4 regions of the Streptomyces sp. Q2 genome follow, and region 4 is predicted to be linked to each of the others. Evidence: riboswitches for the same ligand, from Rfam matches in the RefSeq annotation. Region 4 holds a riboswitch; each other region holds the start of a gene.
The links. A riboswitch is a leader RNA that binds a small molecule or an ion and turns the genes downstream of it on or off. The one in region 4 is predicted to bind cobalamin.
Positions count from the first base shown of each region.

Region 1: it holds a riboswitch for cobalamin, as region 4 does, so the genes downstream of both, ACWBNA_RS03455 (ribonucleoside-diphosphate reductase subunit alpha) here and ACWBNA_RS06135 (cobalamin biosynthesis protein) in region 4, are expected to answer to the same signal.
Region 2: it holds a riboswitch for cobalamin, as region 4 does, so the genes downstream of both, ACWBNA_RS27280 (SCO2321 family membrane protein) here and ACWBNA_RS06135 (cobalamin biosynthesis protein) in region 4, are expected to answer to the same signal.
Region 3: it holds a riboswitch for cobalamin, as region 4 does, so the genes downstream of both, ACWBNA_RS39240 (ABC transporter substrate-binding protein) here and ACWBNA_RS06135 (cobalamin biosynthesis protein) in region 4, are expected to answer to the same signal.

Region 1 is NZ_JBXEJE010000002.1:281,240-286,072, forward strand. It holds gene ACWBNA_RS03455 (ribonucleoside-diphosphate reductase subunit alpha) at 1-2,211, opposite strand, end outside; cobalamin riboswitch at 2,336-2,464, opposite strand; gene mctP (monocarboxylate uptake permease MctP) at 2,646-4,274, opposite strand; gene ACWBNA_RS03465 (DUF3311 domain-containing protein) at 4,271-4,525, opposite strand; gene ACWBNA_RS03470 (GntR family transcriptional regulator) at 4,737-4,833, opposite strand, start outside.
Region 2 is NZ_JBXEJE010000025.1:93,992-98,824, forward strand. It holds gene ACWBNA_RS27270 (energy-coupling factor transporter transmembrane component T) at 1-332, opposite strand, end outside; gene ACWBNA_RS27275 (SCO2322 family protein) at 687-1,325, opposite strand; gene ACWBNA_RS27280 (SCO2321 family membrane protein) at 1,322-2,560, opposite strand; cobalamin riboswitch at 2,634-2,810, opposite strand; gene ACWBNA_RS27285 (phosphotransferase) at 2,855-3,514, shown strand; gene ACWBNA_RS27290 (LolA family protein) at 3,523-4,236, opposite strand; gene ACWBNA_RS27295 (nuclear transport factor 2 family protein) at 4,280-4,750, opposite strand.
Region 3 is NZ_JBXEJE010000048.1:8,167-12,999, forward strand. It holds gene ACWBNA_RS39235 (FecCD family ABC transporter permease) at 1-201, opposite strand, end outside; gene ACWBNA_RS39240 (ABC transporter substrate-binding protein) at 198-1,214, opposite strand; cobalamin riboswitch at 1,283-1,471, opposite strand; gene ACWBNA_RS39245 (CoA-binding protein) at 1,545-1,952, shown strand; gene ACWBNA_RS39250 (4-hydroxybenzoate 3-monooxygenase) at 2,104-3,321, shown strand; gene ACWBNA_RS39255 (ArsR/SmtB family transcription factor) at 3,341-3,700, opposite strand; gene ACWBNA_RS39260 (cation diffusion facilitator family transporter) at 3,762-4,833, shown strand, end outside.
Region 4 is NZ_JBXEJE010000004.1:59,113-63,945, forward strand. It holds gene ACWBNA_RS06125 (inorganic phosphate transporter) at 1-1,106, shown strand, start outside; gene ACWBNA_RS06130 (hypothetical protein) at 1,150-1,371, shown strand; cobalamin riboswitch at 1,735-1,874, shown strand; gene ACWBNA_RS06135 (cobalamin biosynthesis protein) at 1,976-2,974, shown strand; gene ACWBNA_RS06140 (cobyric acid synthase) at 2,971-4,482, shown strand; gene cobN (cobaltochelatase subunit CobN) at 4,479-4,833, shown strand, end outside.

The DNA.
Region 1 (4,833 bases), on a different contig from region 4:
GCCCGACTTCCAGGCGTACGCGTACATCGAGGAGAGCTTGCCGATGGTCGGCGTCTCCAGGAACAGGTTCAGGGACTGGGACTGGTCCAGGAACGGGGTCCGGGCCGCCGCCATGTCGATCAGACCGCGCTGCGGGATCTCCCACGCCGTGCGGTACAGCGCCCGTACGTCCTCCGGGATCCAGGTGAAGCCCTGCACCGAGCCGTTGGCGTCGCGCAGCGCCTCACGGGTGCGGGCGTCCCAGACGCCGAGCCGCTTCAGCTCGTCCACCAGGTACGAGTTGACCTGGAGGAACTCGCCGGACAGCGTCTCGCGCTTGAACAGGTTGGACACCTGCGGCTCGATGCACTCGTACACGCCCGCGATCGACGCGATGGTGGCGGTCGGCGCGATGGCGAGCAGCAGGGCGTTGCGCATGCCGGTCGTGGCGACACGTGCCCTCAATGCCGCCCAGCGCTCCGGCCAGGTCAGTTCGGTGTCGTAGTGGTCGGGGTGCAGAACGCCACGGGCCGTGCGGGTCTTCTCCCAGGCCGGCAACGGGCCGTTGCGCTCGGCGAGGTCCGCGGAGGCCTCGTACGCGGCGAGCATGATGCGCTCGGCGATGCGGGTGGAGAGCTGACGGGCCTGTGGCGAGTCGAAGGGCAGCCGCAGCTGGAAGAAGACGTCCTGGAGGCCCATCGCGCCGAGGCCCACCGGGCGCCACCTGGCGTTGGAGCGGCCCGCCTGCTCGGTCGGGTAGAAGTTGATGTCGACCACGCGGTCGAGGAAGGTGACGGCGGTGCGGACGGTCTCGTCGAGGCGGTCCCAGTCGATGTCCCCGGCCGTCCGGTCGACGAACGCGCCGAGGTTCACCGACCCCAGGTTGCACACCGCCGTCTCCCCGTCGTCCGTGACCTCCAGGATCTCCGTGCAGAGGTTGGAGGAGTGCACGACGTGGCCCGGCTCGGCCGTCTGGTTGGCCGTGCGGTTGGCGGCGTCCTTGAAAGTCATCCAGCCGTTGCCGGTCTGCGCGAGGGTGCGCATCATGCGGCCGTACAGGTCACGGGCGGGGATGGTCTTGCGCGCGAGGCCCTTTTCCTCGGCCTCGCGATAGGCGGCGTCGAACTCCTCGCCCCACAGGTCCACCAGCTCGGGCACGTCGGCGGGGGAGAACAGCGACCAGGGCGCGTCGGCGCTCACGCGGCGCATGAACTCGTCCGGGATCCAGTGCGCGAGGTTCAGGTTGTGCGTACGGCGGGCGTCCTCACCGGTGTTGTCGCGCAGCTCCAGGAACTCCTCGATGTCAGAGTGCCAGGTCTCCAGGTAGACCGCGGCCGCGCCCTTGCGCCGGCCGCCCTGGTTCACCGCGGCGACGGAGGCGTCGAGGGTCTTCAGGAACGGGACGATGCCGTTGGAGTGCCCGTTCGTGCCGCGGATCAGCGAACCGCGGGAGCGGATGCGGGAGTAGGCGATGCCGATGCCGCCCGCGTGCTTGGAGAGCCGGGCGACCTGGTGGTAGCGGTCGTAGATGGAGTCCAGCTCGTCCTTCGGGGAGTCCAGGAGGTAGCACGACGACATCTGGGGGTGCCGGGTGCCGGAGTTGAAGAGGGTGGGGGAGGAGGGGAGGTAGTCGAGGCGGCTCATGAGCCGGTAGAGGGCGGCGACTTCGTCGAGAGCCCTGACCGTGTCGTCCTCGGCGAGCCCGGACGCCACCCGGAGCATGAAGTGCTGGGGCGTCTCGATCACCCGGCGGGTGATCGGGTGCCGGAGCAGATAGCGGCTGTGCAGGGTGCGCAGGCCGAAGTAGCCGAAGCGGTCGTCGGCGTGCAGGTCGACCAGGGCGTCGAGGCGGTCGGCGTGCACCCGCACGAACTCGGCCGTACGGTCCGCGACGAGGCCCTCGCGGTGGCCCACCGCCACCGACTCGGTGAAGGACGTGACGCCCTGGGAGGCGGCCTCGGCGCGGATGCTGACCGTCAGCAGGCGGGCGGCGAGCCGCGAGTAGGCGGGGTCCTCGGAGATGAGGCCGGCGGCCGCCTCGGTGGCCAGCTCGCGCAGTTCCGTCCCGTCAGCCCGCGCGGACCGGCCGCGCAACGCGGCGGCGGCGACCCGGCCGGGATCGGCGTCGGGGAGGTCGGCGGTCAGCTCGGTCAGGATCCGCAGCAACACGGTCCCGGGACCGTCGTCGGCCACCGGTGTCACTGAGGCCGGATCTGCTGGCGCGATGGTCACGTGGGGCTCTCCCTCGCTCGGCACGGGGACCTTGCGGAGGGCAGGCGGCAGCACACGAGCGCACGCGGCGTCGCGTCCACCGGCCCATTCCACGAGGCCCGGACGTCATGGCACCCGGGCCTGATGGCCGGGCGCGCTGTCGGCAGGTCCTCGGACTGACTCCCGTGCACGCATAAACGCGCATGAGTACACCGTTGCGGGACAGTTCCGGATTCGCACCGGATTCCCCTGCGGCGACAGCGAGCATGAGCATACATCTTGTGCCGGGTGAGGAAAGCACCCCCATATGTTGTGTCGCGCTGGTTTCAGAGCGTCAACTCATAGGTGACGAGAGTGATGTCGTCGACGCCCGTCGCGGCCGCCGAGGTTGGCGGCGGGCGGGGACACGGCAACGGGCCGCCGGATTTCTCCGGCGGCCCGTGATGACGTACCGCTCAGTGCGAGGTGCCCGCGGTCGCCGGCGGCAGCTCCACCTGGACGCCCGGGTCGCCGGCGTCCGCCGTGTAGTCCTCCGGGGACGTCTCGTCGATTCCCTCGGGGGCCTTCAGCGCCTTCAGGACGAAGGTGAGGACCACCGTGACGGCGACGTTGAGGAGGAACGCCGTCAGGCCGATGTAGCCGATCTCCCCGATGCCGGGGATCTCCTTGGACGAGCCGCCGAAGTGCTTCTGCGTCGGCGAGGCCACCCCGTACGCGGCGACCGTGCCGTAGACCATGCCGACCGCCCAGCCGGCGAGCAGGGCCCAGCGGTGGAACCACCGTGTGAACAGGCCGCCGACCAGGGCGGGGAAGGTCTGCAGGATCCAGATGCCGCCGAGCAGCTGGAAGTTGATGGCGACCGTCTTGTCCATGGTGAGGACGAAGGCCAGCGCGCCCACCTTCACCAGGAGCGACACCAGCTTGGAGACCTTGGTCTCCTGCTCCGGCGTGGCGTCCGGCTTGATGAAGTCCTTGTAGATGTTGCGGGTGAAAAGGTTCGCGGCCGCGATCGACATGATCGCCGCCGGCACCAGCGCGCCGATGCCGATCGCCGCGAAGGCCACGCCCGCGAACCAGTCGGGGAACATGTTCTCGAAGAGCTGGGGGATGGCCAACTGCCCGTTGCTCACCTTGACTCCGGCCGCGATCGCCATGAAGCCCAGCAGCGCCAGCAGGCCCAGCATCAGCGAGTACAGCGGCAGGATCGTGGTGTTGCGGCGGATCACCTCGCGGCTCTTCGAGGACAGCGTCGCCGTGATCGAGTGCGGGTACATGAAGAGCGCGAGGGCGGAGCCCAACGCCAGCGTGGCGTAGGTCCACTGACCGGCCTCCGCCGGGACCAGCGCCCCGCGCGGCGCGCCGGTGGCCGGGTTGGTCTGGCCGTACGCCTCGCTCGCCTTGGCGAAGATCTCGTCGAACCCGCCCAGCTTGATCGGGATGTAGATGATCGCCACCGCGATGACGATGTAGATCAGCGTGTCCTTCACGAACGCGATCAGCGCGGGCGCGCGCAGCCCCGACGAGTAGGTGTACGCCGCGAGCACACCGAAGGCGATCAGCAGCGGCAGGTCCTTGACGAACCAGTTGGTGTCCTCACCGCCGCCGACGCCCATCACGTCGAGGACGGCCTGGATACCGACCAGTTGGAGCGCGATGTACGGCATCGTCGCGAGGATGCCGGTCACGGCCACGGCGAGCGACAGGCCCTTGGAGCCGTGACGGCCGCGCACGAAGTCCGAGGTCGTCACGTACCCGTGCTTGTGCGAGACCGACCACAGGCGGGGCAGGAAGGTGAAGATCAGCGGGTAGACCAGGATGGTGTAGGGCACCGCGAAGAAGCCGGCCGCGCCCGCCGCGTAGATCGCCGCCGGTACGGCGACGAAGGTGTACGCCGTGTACAGGTCGCCGCCGAGCAGGAACCAGGTGACCCAGGTGCCGAACGACCGGCCGCCCAGGCCCCATTCGTCGAGGCTGTGCTCGTTGGCGGCCTTGCGCCAGCGCGCTGCCAGGAAGCCCAGGATCGTGACGGCCAGGAAGAAGAAGATGAAGACGGCGAGTGCGACGCCGTTCACGCCGTCGTTCACTTGTCGGCACCTTCCTGACGGCCGCTCTGGTCACGGCGCCACAGCTTGTACGCGAGCATCGTCAGCGCTGTCGAGATCAGCACCCACGCCATCTGGTACCAGTAGAAGAACGGGATGCCGATGAAGGCGGGGTCGACCTTCGCGTACGACCCCACCCACAGCATCGCCACGAAGGGTGCGACGAGACAGAGCGCGATGACCACGCGGACCGGTGTCACCACCGGTGGTCTCACTTCAGGCGCATTGGACATACCGGGGCTCCGTCCCCTCACTGATCATCTGTGTAATGCGCAGGCAATCTAGGCGACGCTGTCAGGAGAGCGGAAGACCTCGTCCGCATATCGGTATGTGCTGGTTCTGTGTGTACGCACCGGGGAGTCCTCCCGTCCGTCCATGCGGCGACGGGAGGACCGTAGAGCAGGAGCGGCGGTTGCGCCACACCGCGTGCGGCACTCGTCCGCGCTAGTCCTGGGGGCGCTTGAGGCGGGCCACGAACTTGTAGCGGTCCCCGCGGTAGACGGACCGCACCCACTCCACCGGCTCGCCCTGCCGGTCCAGC
Region 2 (4,833 bases), on a different contig from region 4:
AGCCGGATGCCCTGGGCCCAGTCCGGGAGGGGGACTTCGGGGAGGGAGGCGATCACGTGCGTGCCGGGGACGGGGGAGCCGAGCGCGGCAGCGAAGGCGAGGCGGATGAGGATGACGGCCAGGGCGAGTTTGACGAAGGCGGTGTAGGAGCGGGCGGCGGGGGTGTCGGGGCGGCACGCGGCCACGACGTAGGCGGAGGTGGTGATGAGGAGAGCGAGGAGGAGGGGATTGGTGGTACGGGTGGCGGCGGTACCGAGCCCGAGCGACCAGAGCCACCAGGCACCGGCGTGCAAGGACGCGCGGGGCTGCCGGTGGGGGGTGGGGACGCTCACCGGCGCCTGCCGGGTGCCGCCGCGCCCACCCGTGCCGCCCCAGCGGCACGACTGCCCGCAGCCGCGTGGGGTGTGGTCGGTCGCGGGTGGATGGGTGCCGGCGCCGTGGCACGGCCGGCCGTCGTCAGGCTCGCTGCCAGCACGCCAGGGCCTGTCGTCACATTCCCGTCGTCCGCCCGAAGGGCGGGCTTTGCGGCGTCAGGTGCGTGCTCTCGGCGTGCCGGGGGCAGGCCCTCGTACCGGTTGTACGTGGCCCTGCGCCCGGTGCGGCGGGTGGGGGCACCTCCCAGGCCCTTGAGGCAGTGGGGGAGCGTGCATGGCGTCGCGGGGCAGGCGGGAATGTGATGACAGGGCCTAGGCATGCCCGCGCCGCCTTGCCTGCCACACGGCCGCCGCGCCCAGTACTGCCACGGCCGCGGCGCCCGCGAGCAGGCCGAGAGACGGGCCCTGGTCCTCGGTGTCCTTCTTCGGCGCGGCCGTCGGTTGCCTACGCCCCACCGGCTCCCCGCATCCCGTCTCCGGATACCCCGAGATCGCGCACAACAGGGCGTTGGTGTTGTAGCGGAGGGGCTTGGCCACGGCGGCCAGGGCCTCGGCCGTCGTGGCGTCGGGGGCGGTCACCGCGCATGCCGTACGGGCCGCCGGCGGGGTTTCGCCGGCCGGGGCGTCCGTCGGCGTACCGAAGTCGATGACCAGGGCGACCCGCTTCCTGCCGTCCTGCGCCGGCGTCTTCGCGCAGATCGTCGTGAAGTCGGCCGTGCCGCGCGGCTTGGTCGCGTCGCCGGAGTCCTCGCTGACCGCGAAACGGAAGCCCTGGACGTCGCCGTCGGAGGGACGGGTGGTCGAGGGACCCTGGGCGGCGTACGTCCACTGGTCGCCGTCACGTTCCCAGAACGACCAGTAGCGGTAGCCGGCCGCCTGGGCCTGGCCCGCGGTCCCGAGGAGCGGGAACGCGGCCAGCAGCACAAGGGCCGCGGCCCGGCGGCGGATCACGGCTGCTGCCTCTTCCTGCGGCTGCTCAGCAGGAAACCGACGCCCGCTCCGGCGGCGAGGCCGGCGCCGACCATCCACCAGACATCGCCGTTGCCGGAGCCGTCCGCGGAGTCGTCGCCGGAGTCGTCCTTGTCGCCGGCGTCGCTCTCGGCGGTCGCCGGCTGCGGAGCCGGCCCTGTCGCGTTGAGCTGCTTCACCAGGTCCGCCCCGCCGAAGTCACGCGGGTCCGTGTCGGTCGCGTGGGCGGCGAAGATCAGCTGGGCGTAGGCGGCGGGGCCGCTCTGTGCCGCCCAGGCGGAGGAGTTCCGCTCCAGCCACTCCAGCGACTTCTTCGCCTCCGCCGTCTGACCCTGAGCGGCGAGGGCGACGACGGCGTCGGCGGTGTTGCCGTAGTCGGGCTGGTCGGTGGAGCCGGGGAGGGCGGAGGTGAGGTGGCCGTCCTTGGCGAGGGCCTTGGTGAGGTAGGCGGCGCCGTTGGCGGCGGCCTGCTGCGGGGACGGATAGCCGGAGTCCGAGCAGGTGGCGGCCTCCGTCTGCTTCGCGGGCTCGACCGCGAGTCCCTGGCCGAGCGCGCCGACGACACCCGCCGCTGTGGCGTCCGCGTTGGCGGCCAGCTTGCCCTCCCTGTCGGGCTGGAAGGCGAAGGCACCGGCGCCGGAGCCCTCGCACGGCAGGGCGAGCTTCACCAGGGCGTCGTACGGCCCCTGTTCACCCTTGTGTACGTCCTGCGGCTTCTCTCCCACGGCGGTCAGCGCGCCGACGACCACGGACGTCGAGTTGGTGTCGCTGGCGCCGCCGGGGGTGTAGCCCCAGCCGCCGTCCTTGTTCTGCACGGACTTGAGCCAGGCGACGGCCTTGCCGGTGACGGCGTCGTGGCCGCCGAGCGCGGCGAGGGCCTGGACGGCGGCGGCGGTGTTGTTGGTGTCGACCATCAGCTTCGGGTCGCAGGCCGTGGAGGTGTCGGCCCGGTAGGGGGCGAAGGCGCCGTTCGCGCACTGCTGCCCGGTCAGCCAGGACACGGACTTCGCGGCCGGCTTCACCCCCACCGTGTGCTGGGCGAGCAGGGCGAGGGACTGGCGCCAGACACCGTCGTACGTCGGGTCCGTGCCGCCGTAGAGCGCGGCGGGCAACGCCTGCGAGGCGGAGGGGGACGGGTCGGCGGCGACGGCGGGCGCGGCGGCCCCGATCACGGCGGTGGCGGCGGCCAGCACCGCGGCGCTGCGGCGGACGTTCATGATCGGCGGGTGCCTCTCCCTGTCAGGGAGCCGGGCAGCACGGGACACCCCGGCGGCTCGGCTCCGTATACCTCGACGGTGCCGCACACCGGCCGGTTTGCCGGTGCACGTGAGCCGGTCACGATCCGTGCGGGGCAGTCCGGCTCACCGTCCTTGATAAACGGTTCACGGTTGCGGGTCAGCGCCGGAATTGCACCGGCTTCCCCCCGTACGGGTGTGATACGACCCGGCCACTCTACCGGCCCGTAACGAAGCCCCTGAGGGCAGCCTGTGCGCCCGGGTAGGTTCGGCCCCATGCAGCCGACGGGGAGACTGCTCGGCTCCGGCCGAGCGAACGACGTGTACGAGATCGACGAGGCGTGGGTGCTGCGCCGCGACCGTGAGGGGTACGGGGACGCGGCCGCCGAGGGTGAGGTGATGGAGCACGTGCGCGGCCACGGCTATCCGGTGCCGCGCGTCCGCCCGGCCGACTCCACGCGCACCGACCTGGTGCTGGAGCGGCTGTACGGCCCGACGATGCTGCAGGCGGTCCTGACCGGCTCCCTCGCCCTCGACGAGGCGGGCGCCACCCTCGCCGGACTGCTGCGCGACCTGCACGCGGTCCCGCCCCGCCGCTCCACCGGCCGCGTCCTCCACCTCGACCTCCACCCGGACAACGTCGTCCTCACCGCCGACGGCCCTCGGGTCATCGACTGGAGCAACGCGGAGGAGGGCGATCCGGGCCTGGACTGGGGCATCTCCGCGATGATCCTCGCCCAGGCCGCCGTCACCGACGAAGCGCTCGCCGACCCCGCCCGCACGATGCTCGGCGCTCTGCTCGCCGACCCGACCCACCTCACCGAGGCGGGCCTGACGCAGGCCCGGCAGCGACGGGCGGACAACCCGACGATGAGCCGCCGGGAGGTCGAACTGCTCGGCGAGGCGGAGGACTTGATCCGCTCGGTCGTGTCCTGAGTCGTGTCCTAGTCGCTGGTCCGGCCGCTCGCGTCCAGCACGTCGCTCGCGGCCGGAGGCCGAACGTCCAGGGGCTCGTCGAAGGCGCTGAACGCGGTGGTGCTGTGGTAGTCGGTGCCCTTGTAGACGACCTTGAGGAGGTGCGGCTCGCCCTCGGTGGCGACGTAGAACGTGTAGGTGCCCTTCTTGACCGCCTTGTCGGTCACGACCAGCGAAATGGCCGGTCTGCCGTCGACCTCGGTCGGTTCGCCCTTGGTCGCCTTGCCGAAGGAGGAGAACGGGTGGGTGCAGTTGGAGAGTCCGGCTTCCTCCGTTTCCCACGCCGTCTCCTTGGCCGGGGACTTGACCCAGCGCTCCTGTTCGCCCGTGCCGGCCACCTCCTTGCCCGCCATCTCCAGGTAGGCGCGGTTCGGCCGGACGTAGTCCGCGTCGCCGATCCGGATCTGTTCGAGGCGGGCCCCGTTGGTCCAGGTCCGACTGGACCTGCACGCGCCCTCGAGGTCGGTCGTCAGACGGCTGGTGGAGCCCTCGCCGGAGGCCACGGTGGTGGTCCTGGCGTCCACGGTCACCGACTCGAGTGCCTTCATCGTGTCGTTCGCGTCGTCCAGCAACTGCTCGGCGGACGGCTCCTCGGCGGAGGAACTCCCCGAGCAGCCGGCCACCGCCCCGCCGGTCGTCACGCAGGCCAGCGCGACCGTCATCACGGTCAGCGTTCTTCGCACGATTCCCCCCATTCCCTCCCCATTCCCCCTGATCATGGCCGGTTCAGGTTATCGAACCCATGCGCGGGGTGGGTCCGCCGAAGGGGAGGTGGAGGACGCGGGTGGCGAGCAGCCAGGTGCCGTCGGGGCGGCGGTGGAAGGAGTCCTCGTAGTGGCCGACCTGGACGGGCGGGCCGGACGGGACGGGATCCGTGCGGCCGTCGTGGCCGTCGACGCGGTACGTCGTGAAGTACGAGGTCGCCGTCGCCGTGTCCGGGGAGGTCACCGTGACGAGGATGTTGGACATCAGGCGACGGGAGAGGCGGTCGGCGGGGCGGGCGGCGAAGTACCGGCGCAGTGCGTCCCGGCCCTTGACCAGACGATCGCCGTCAGGCCACCGCCAGCTGCCGTCCTCGGTGAACAGCTCGGCGACGGAACCCGGTTCGCCGAGGTCGAGCCGGCGGACGAAGTCGATGACCAGGCGCTCACAGGCGCGCTCGGCGAGGAGACGGTCGATGGGGTCCGTGGGATCCATGGGGTCGTTGGTATCAACGGCGAGGTATGCGGCGCGACCGTTTTATGCGGCCAGGGAGGTCACCTTTACACGTATACGGCCGG
Region 3 (4,833 bases), on a different contig from region 4:
CGTGCGCGGCAGCCTGAGCTGCCACACGATGCCGTCCCGGATCGGCGTCAACTCCGAGGTGCCGACGCCCAGATGGGCAGCGACGACGGACCACACGTCGGCGACTTGGATGTCGGCCGGGCCGATGGTGATGGCGACGGCGAGGGAGCAGCACAGCAGGACCGTCCCGGCCGCACCGAGCAGGACCGCCCGGGCGGTCACTTCACGAGCCCGAACTCGCGCAGGCCGGCCGCGACCCGCTCCACGCCCTCGATCGTGCGGATGGTCGGGTTCATGGCCTGCCCGCTCAGCAGGACGTACCGCTGGTGCCGGACGGCGGCCATGTTCCTGGTGACCGGGTTGGACTCCAGGAAGGCGATCTTCTTCTCGGCCGACTCGGCGGTCTGCGACTTGCGGGTCAGGTCGCCGATGACGAGGACGTCGGGGTCCCGGTCGGCGACCGTCTCCCAGTTGATCTGCGGCCATTCGTCGTGTGTGTCGTCGAAGACGTTCTTGGCGCCCAGGGAGCGCGTGATGACGCCGGGAGCGCCGCAGCAGCCCGCCATGTAGGGCGACTCGGAGTTGGCGAACCAGTACAGGAGGGTCACGTCCGAGGCGTGGATGCCGGAAGTGGCTTTCGCCATCCGCGCCTTGAGCTCGCCGACGAGCTTGTCGCCCCGTTCCTTCACCCCGAAGACGGCTGCCAGGTCACGTATTTCGCCGTAGACGGCCTCGGCGGTAAGGGGCTCGGACCGTGCGCCGTCGCCGTCGCCGGAGTTGTCCTTGCCGGCGCAGTCGGACGGGGAGACGTACGTGGGCACGCCGAGCTTCTCGAACTGCTCCCGCGAGGCCACTCCCCCCTTCCCCAGCGTGGAGACGAAGGAGGCGGCGACGAAGTCCGGCTCGGCGTCCAGGACGCGCTCGAAGGAGGGGTTGTTGTCGGCGATCCGCTCCACCTTCGCGTTCGCCTTCTCCAGGCCCTTCATCACGGGGTCGGTCCAGGTCGCCGTCCCCGCCATCCGGTCGGCGAGGCCGAGGGAGAGCATGATCTCGGTGGTGCCCTGGTTGAGGGAGACGGCACGCTCCGGCGGGGCCTCGACGCGTACCGTACGGCCGCAGTTGTCGAGACTGACCGCGGCCTTCGCAGCGGATGTGCCGGCGTCGCCGCAGCCTGCCAGGAGCAGGGATCCGGCCGCGAGCAGGGCGGAGGGACGGGCAAGACGTGCTATCTGCACGGGAATGGTCCTCGATCGTCGAGGGCTCGAACGCGGAGCCCGGTCGTACGGTGCTCCCCCGCCGTACGTCACCGCGAGGGCCGCCAGCAGGTTTTCGGACTCGGGATCATCCGGTCGGGGCGCCTTCCCAGACGACACACCGTCGTCCAGTGGCCGAGGCCCCGCCCGTCACCCTCACCGCTGCGCGTCAGCTCCGGATTCGCACCGGATTCCCTGACCCACGTGTCATGGGTTCGACTGGCCTCGGCAAGCTATCACGGTGGGGAATCCACGGTCGCGGCGCGCTGTTGTGCCAGAGGTCAGTGCGTTCGCGACCCCGAGGAGACCACCGTGTACGGCGACGAGGCAACGGTCCGCAAGATCCTCACCGGGCTCGGTGACACCTGGGCCGTGGTCGGCCTGTCGTCGAACCGGCAGCGCGCCGCGTACGGCGTGGCAGAGGTGCTGCAGCGCTACGGCAAGCGGATCGTGCCGGTGCATCCCAAGGCGGAGACGGTGCACGGGGAGCAGGGGTACGCCTCGCTCGCGGACATCCCCTTCGACGTGGACGTCGTGGACGTGTTCGTGAACAGCGACCTCGCCGGAGCGGTCGCCGACGAGGCGGTGGCGAGGGGTGCGCAGGCCGTCTGGTTCCAGCTCGGGGTCATCGACGAGGCCGCGTACGACCGCACCCGGGCCGCGGGGCTGGAAATGGTGATGGACCGCTGCCCGGCGATCGAGATCCCCCGCCTGGGCTGACGGACGGGCCCATCGCCCCCTGAGGACACCGAGGGGCCGGTGCCTGGCCGCCCGCAGCACCAACACCTCTGACAGCTCGGGTGGTCACGCGGGCATTCCGCTGCGTCCGGAATTGCCGAAACCCTCCCGGACGCCCCGACATAATGTGCGGGTGACCGCCACCAGTCCTCCCAACTCCGTTGCTCCGCAACGCTTTCCGGTCGTTGTCGTGGGTGCCGGGCCCGCCGGGCTCACCGTCGGCAACATCCTGCGGGCCGCCGGCGTCGACTGCCTCGTGCTGGAGACGGAGACGCGTGAGTTCATCGAGCAGCGGCCGCGGGCGGGCCTCCTCGAGGAGTGGGCCGTGCGCGGGCTTCAGCGGCGTGGTCTCGCGGACACCTTGCTGCAGCGCGCGCAGCTGCACACCGAGTGCGAGTTCCGGTTCGGCGGTGAGCGCTTCCGTTTCTCGTACGTGGAGCTGACGGGGACGCATCACTTCGTCTACCCGCAGCCGTTGCTGGTGACGGACCTGGTGCGCGAGTACGCGGACGTGCGGAGCGGGCAGGTGCGGTTCGGCGTGCGGAACGTCCAGCTGCACGATCTGGACACCGACCGGCCCTCGGTGTCGTACGTCGGCGCGGAGACGGGCGAGCGGGAGGTCGTCGAGTGCGACTTCGTCGCGGGGTGCGACGGAGGGCGCGGGGCGACCCGTGGCGCCCTGCCCGAGCAGGCGCACATCTCCCGGCACGACTACGGCATCGGCTGGCTGGCGCTGCTCGCCGAGGCCCCTCCGTCCAACGACTGTGTCGTGTTCGGCATCCACCCGAACGGTTTCGCCGGGCACATGGCCCGCAGCCCCGAGGTGACCCGGTACTACCTGGAGTGCCCGCCCGGCGACGACCCGGAGAACTGGTCGCACGAACGCGTCTGGTCGCAGCTCCAGGAGCGGCTCGCGGCCACCGGCCTCGGCCCGCTCACCGAGGGGCGGCTGATCGAAAAGCGTGTCCTGGACATGCACAGCTACGTCGTCGAGCCCATGGTGTTCGGCCGGCTCTTCCTGGCGGGGGACGCCGCGCACCTGACCGCCCCCATCGCGGCGAAGGGGATGAACCTCGCCCTGCACGACGCGTTCCTCCTCGGCGACGCCCTCGCCGGGTACCTCACCAAGGGCGACGAGACCGGCCTGGACGGCTACTCGGAGGCGTGCCTGCGGCGGGTGTGGGACTACCAGGAGTTCTCGCAGTGGCTCTCCGAGGTCTACCACGGCACCTCCTCGGGCGACGCCTACCGCGCGGGCACAACCTTCGCCCGGCTCCGCCGCCTGTTCACCTCGCCCGCCGCCGGGGCGGCCTTCGCCGAGCAGTATCTGGGCACGGCCACGGCGTACTGACCCGGCTCGGCCGGGTGCGTCAGTCGTGCGGCGGCCGGTCGCTGAGCCGGTGGTCCGCCACGTTCAGCGCCTCGTCCACCAGGCGGCGCAGATGGCCGTCGGGCAGGGAGTAGACCACCCGGCGGCCCTCCTTGCGGGTGTTCACCAGGCCGGCCAGCCGGAGCCTGGCCAGGTGCTGGCTGACGGCCGGCCGGGCCGCCCCGCACGCCTCCGTGAGCGTCGTGACGTCGGCCTCTCCCGCGGCCAGCGCGTGCAGCAGGGTGAGCCGGGTCCGGTCGCCGAGCAGGGCGAGCAGTTCGGCGGCGAGTGCGAACTGTTCCTCGCCCGGGGTGCGCGGGTGCGCATCGTTCGCAGGTGATAGGTGCATGCGTGCGCTCATACGCACATAATGGCCTCGTGGGCCGTCGCGCGTCCACTCCTCACACCGGAAGGGGACCCACGTGAACGACCGACACCACCACGAGCACGAGCACGAGCACGACCGACACCACCATGGCCACGGGCACGATCACGGGCACGACCACGGCGCCCATCACCACCACCCGGCCTCCGGCCTGCGCCGCCGCCTCGCACACCTCCTCACTCCCCACTCCCACGAGAGTGCCGACAAGCTGGACTCCGCCCTGGAGTCGTCGGCACGCGGCATGCGGGCCCTGTGGATCTCCCTGGCGGTGCTGGGCGCGACGGCCCTGGCGCAGGCGTTCGTGGTGGCCGTCTCCGGTTCGGTCGCGCTGCTCGGCGACACGGTGCACAACACCGCGGACGCGCTGACCGCCGTACCGCTCGGAATCGCGTTCGTGCTGGGCCGGCGCGCGGCGACCCGTCGCTTCACCTACGGCTATGGCCGCGCCGAGGACCTCGCGGGCATCGTGATCGTGCTGACGATCGCCGCGTCGGCGGCCTTCGCGGGGTGGGTGGCCATGGACCGGCTGCTCGATCCGCGGCCCGTCGAGCACGTGTCGGCGGTCGCGGTGGCCGCGCTGGTCGGTTTCGCGGGCAACGAGTGGGTGGCCCGGTACCGGATCAGGGTCGGCCGTGACATCGGCTCGGCCGCGCTGGTGGCCGACGGGCTGCACGCCCGTACGGACGGATTCACGTCCCTGGCCGTGCTGCTGGGCGCGGGCGGCTCGGCCCTCGGCTGGCAACTGGCCGACCCCATTGTGGGGTTGGCGATCACGGCCGCGATCACGCTGGTGCTGCGGGACGCGGCGCGCGAGGTGTTCCGGCGGGTGATGGACGCCGTCGACCCGGCGCTCGTGGACCGGGCCGAGCAGGCCCTGCGGGAGGTCGAAGGGGTGCGGGAGGTGGGCGAGCTGCGGCTGCGCTGGATCGGGCACCGGCTGCGTGCCGAGGTGGCGGTCGTGGTGGACGGCGAGGCGACGGTACGCCAGGCGCACGGCATCGCCGTGGACGCCGAACACGCCCTGCTGCACGCCGTCCCGCGCCTCACCGCGGCCCTGGTGCACGCCGACCCGGCGCCGGTGCCGGGCGAGGCGGATCCGCACCACGCCC
Region 4 (4,833 bases):
TGTCCGCCGTGCTGAACCTTGTAGGCGCTTTCCTCTCCGTGGAGGTCGCCAACACGATCTCCAAGGGTCTCGTCGACGAATCCGGCATCCGTCCCGAGGTCATCTTCGCCGCCCTGGTCGGCGCGATCCTCTGGAACCTGCTGACGTGGCTGGTCGGGCTCCCCTCCAGCTCCTCGCACGCCCTCATGGGCGGCCTCATCGGCGCCACCATCGCCTCCGCGGGCGTCGGCGCGGTGCACGGTGACGTCCTGGTCACCAAGGTCCTGATCCCGGCGATCGCCGCCCCGATCGTGGCGGGCCTGGCGGCGATGCTCGCCACGCGCCTGTCCTACTCCCTCGGCAAGAAGGCCGACGGCAAGGCCGCCGAGAAGGGCTACCGCGCCGGCCAGATCGCCTCCGCCGGCCTGGTCTCCCTGGCCCACGGCACCAACGACGCCCAGAAGACGATGGGCATCATCACCCTCGCCCTGGTCGCCGGCGGCGCCGTCGCCCCCGACTCGGACCCGCCCACCTGGGTCATCCTCTCCGCGGGCCTCGCCATCGCGCTCGGCACCTACCTCGGCGGCTGGCGCATCATCCGCACCATGGGCAAGGGCCTGACCGACCTCCAGCCGCAGCAGGGCTTCGCCGCCCAGACCAGCGCGGCCACGGTCATCCTGGCCTCCTCCCACCTCGGCTTCTCCCTGTCCACCACGCACTCCGTCTCCGGCTCGGTGATGGGCGCCGGACTCGGCCGCAAGGGCGGCGTGGTCCGCTGGTCGACGGCGACCCGCATGTTCGTGGCGTGGGGCCTGACCCTGCCCGCCGCGGCCCTGGTGGGCGCGCTCGCGGAGTATGTGACCGGCTTCGGCGCCTGGGGCACCGCCCTCGTCGCCGTCTTCCTCATCGCCTCCAGCGCGGCGATCTGGAAGCTCTCGCGCCGCGAGGTCGTCGACCACACGAACGTCAACGACAGCGAGGAGCCGGCCGGCGTGGTCACCACGGCGATCGCCGCCGTGACGCCGCCGCCGGTCGGGGCCTCGGTGACTGAGGACCTCACGGCCACGATCCCGGCCCCGGCCAGCGCGGCCGACCCCGCGGCCCCGTCGGCCGCGACCACCGTCTGAGCCCCGCCACCCAGGCACCAACCGGCATGAAGGAAGAACCAGCATGAAGATCGACTGGGCGGCCCTCGGATCCGTCTTCGGCATCAGCCTCCTGATCACCGTGACCCTCGTGGCCCTCTTCACCCTCGGCATCGTGGGCCTGTCCCGCCGCGAGCGGGCCGTCGCGCAGGGCGGCACGGCCGCTGCCGCGGTCACGGGTGCGTACGCGTGCTTCGCGGCCTGCGCGGCGGCTGTCGGGTACGGGATCTATCTGATCGTGGCCTGACGTCACGGCACGACAACCGGGCGGGTGCGGGGCTTCGGCCTCGCACCCGCCCGGTTGTCGCATGTCGGCGTCACCCGCGCGGTCGACGGCGACACGTGCGGGGCACACCGCCGGGCGGAGTGCCTCCGTGACGGACGCGCCGCTCAAACCATGCCCTTTCGGTACCTTCCACCCGTAACTACCGGCGCCTCATCCCTTCCTGACGGACCACATGCGTTGACGAAGCGTGATCACAAGCGCCTGACCGGAGAGCCGCCCCGCGCAGGCGAATCACCGGCCGGCCGGCCCCCGTGAGCCGACCGTCATGCCACCGATGTGGGTCTCAGCACACTCCCCTCTCGCAGGTCAACAGCAAGTTGACGGCCCTTCCAACCCCGTGGTGGACTGCCGGAGCCATGTACGGCGGTAGGAGAGGAAGCCGGTGTGAGTCCGGCGCGGTCCCGCCACTGTCACCGGGGTAGGAAGCCCCGGGAGCCAGGAACTCTCACCGCCGATCTCGTCGAACCAGGGCGCGGACACCCTGAGTGAGGACATATCGCCATGCGCGGCTGCCGTTCGAGGTTCAACACCAGCACCCTGTCTGTGACAGCGGTCGGCTGAGTCCATGCGTGCCGATCGCGTTTTCGCGTACGGCGCCGCCGCCGGCCTTCTCGGCGACCTCCTGCTCGGCGATCCACGCCGTGGGCATCCGGTCGCCGTGTTCGGGCGGGCCGCGGGTGCCGTGGAACGGGCGTTGTGGCGGGACCACCGGGGGTGGGGCGCGCTGCACGCCGTCGTGTGCGCCGGGGGCGCGGTCGCTGTCGGGGCCGTGGCCGCACGGAGCGTACGTACCTCCACTGCCGCTTCCCTCGCGCTCACCGGAGCCGCCACCTGGGCCGTGGTCGGCGGGACTTCACTCGCCCGGGAGGCCCGGGGCGTCGGGCAGGCCCTGGAGGCGGGGGACATCGACGCCGCGCGGGACCGGCTGCCGCATCTGTGCGGGCGGGATCCGCAGGCCCTCGACGCCGACGGGATCGCCCGGGCGGTCGTCGAGTCCGTTGCCGAGAACACCTCCGACGCGGTGGTCGGGGCGCTGGTGTGGGGAGCCGTGGGCGGTGTGCCCGGGCTGCTCGGCTTCCGGGCCGTGAACACCCTCGACGCCATGGTCGGCCACAAGTCGCCCCGGTATCGGCGGTACGGGTGGGCTTCCGCTCGGCTCGACGATCTCGCCGGGTGGCCGGGCGCGCGGCTCACCGCCGTGCTGGCCGCGCTGACGGGTTCGGATCCCCGGGGCGCCGTGCGTGCCTGGCGGGAGGACGCCGCGAAGCATCCGAGTCCCAACGCCGGGCCCGTGGAGGCCTCGTTCGCGGGGGCGCTCGGGGTGCGGCTCGGCGGGACGTTGTCGTACGGGGGGCGGATCGAGCATCGGCCTGTGCTGAACGGGGAGGGGCGTGCCGTGCGGGTGGGGGACATCGAGAGGGCTGTTCGGTTGTCGCAGCGGGTCGGGTGGCTCGCACTGGGGGTGAGTGCGGCGGGGGCACTGCTGCGGGGGCGCGTCAAGGGGCGCTCGGGGCCGCGGGCTGTGCCCACCGGTTCGGTCCCGCGCGCGGGTGGTGCGTCATGACCGGTGGTGGTCTTCTCGTCGCCGGTACCACCTCCGACGCCGGCAAGAGCGTCGTCACCGCCGGGATCTGCCGGTGGCTGGTGCGGCAGGGGGTCAAGGTCGCGCCGTTCAAGGCGCAGAACATGTCCCTCAATTCGTTCGTGACGCGTGAGGGTGCCGAGATCGGGCGGGCGCAGGCCATGCAGGCGCAGGCCTGCCGGGTCGAGCCGACCGCGCTGATGAACCCCGTGCTGCTCAAGCCGGGCGGTGAGCAGAGCAGTCAGGTCGTGCTGCTCGGCAAGCCGGTCGGTGAGCTCAGTGCGCGGGGGTATCACGGGGGGCGGCAGCAGAAGCTTCTCGGGACCGTTCTCGACTGTCTCGCCGAGTTGCGGGGCACGTATGACGCGGTGATCTGTGAGGGGGCCGGCAGCCCCGCCGAGATCAACCTGCGGCGGACGGACATCGTGAACATGGGGATCGCCCGGAATGCCGGGCTGCCCGTACTCGTGGTCGGTGACATCGACCGCGGCGGGGTCTTCGCCTCCTTCTTCGGGACCGTCGCGCTGCTGTCGCCGGAGGATCAGGCGCTCGTCGCGGGGTTCCTCGTGAACAAGTTCCGGGGGGACGTGTCCCTGCTCGAACCCGGGCTCGACATGCTGCACTCGCTCACCGGGCGGCGCACGTACGGCGTCCTGCCCTTCCGGCACGGGCTCGGCATCGACGAGGAGGACGGGCTGCGGGTCTCGCTGCGGGGGACGGTCAGGGAGTCGGTCGTGGCCCCGCCCGTCGGCGAGGACGTGTTGCGGGTCGCCGTCTGTGCGGTCCCGCTGATGTCCAACTTCACCGACGTCGACGCCCTGGCCGCCGAGCCGGGTGTCGTCGTGCGGTTCGTAGACCGGCCGGAGGAGTTGGCGGATGCCGACCTCGTCGTCATTCCGGGGACCCGGGGGACCGTACGGGCCCTGCAGTGGCTGCGGGAGCGGGGGCTTGCCGACGCCCTCGTCCGCAGGGCCGCCGAACAAAGGCCCATTCTCGGCATCTGCGGCGGCTTCCAGGTCCTCGGCGAGCACATCGAGGACGAGGTCGAGAGCCGGCAGGGGCATGTCGAGGGGATCGGGGTCCTTCCCGTCCGGGTGCGGTTCGCCCGCGAGAAGACCCTCACCCGGCCCGTCGGCGAGGCCCTCGGCGAACACGTCGAGGGGTACGAGATCCATCACGGGGTCGCCGAGATCGAGGGCGGGGAGCCCTTCTTGGACGGCTGCCGGGTCGGTCAGACCTGGGGCACCCACTGGCACGGCTCGCTGGAGTCGGACGGTTTCCGGCGGGCCTTCCTGCGCGAGGTGGCGGCCGCCGCGGGCCGCCTTTTCGTACCGGCGGCCGACACCTCGTTCGCCGCGCTGCGCGAGGAGCAGCTCGACCGGCTCGGCGACCTGATCGAACAGCACGCGGACACGGACGCGCTGTGGCGGCTCATCGAGTCCGGCGCGCCGCAAGGACTGCCTTTCATTCCACCGGGAGCGCCCGCATGAGCACAGTGTTGTTGTTGTCGACCGCCGACACGGATCTGCTGGCGGCCCGGGCCGCTTCCGATGCCTCGTACCGGATCGGCAATCCGAACCGGGTGGACGTGGCGGAGGAACTCCCCCGTCTCGTCGAGGGCTCGGACATCGCCGTCGTACGACTGCTCGGCGGCAAGCGTGCCTGGGAGGACGGGCTCGCCGCCCTCAAGGCCTCGGGCATCCCGACCGTTCTGCTCGGCGGGGAGACCGTGCCCGACGCGGAGCTCATGGCCGAGTCGTCGGTGCCCGCCGGTGTGGTGGCCGAGGCGCTGCGGTATCTCGTCGAGGGCGGCCCGGCCAACCTCACGGAGCTCGCCCGGT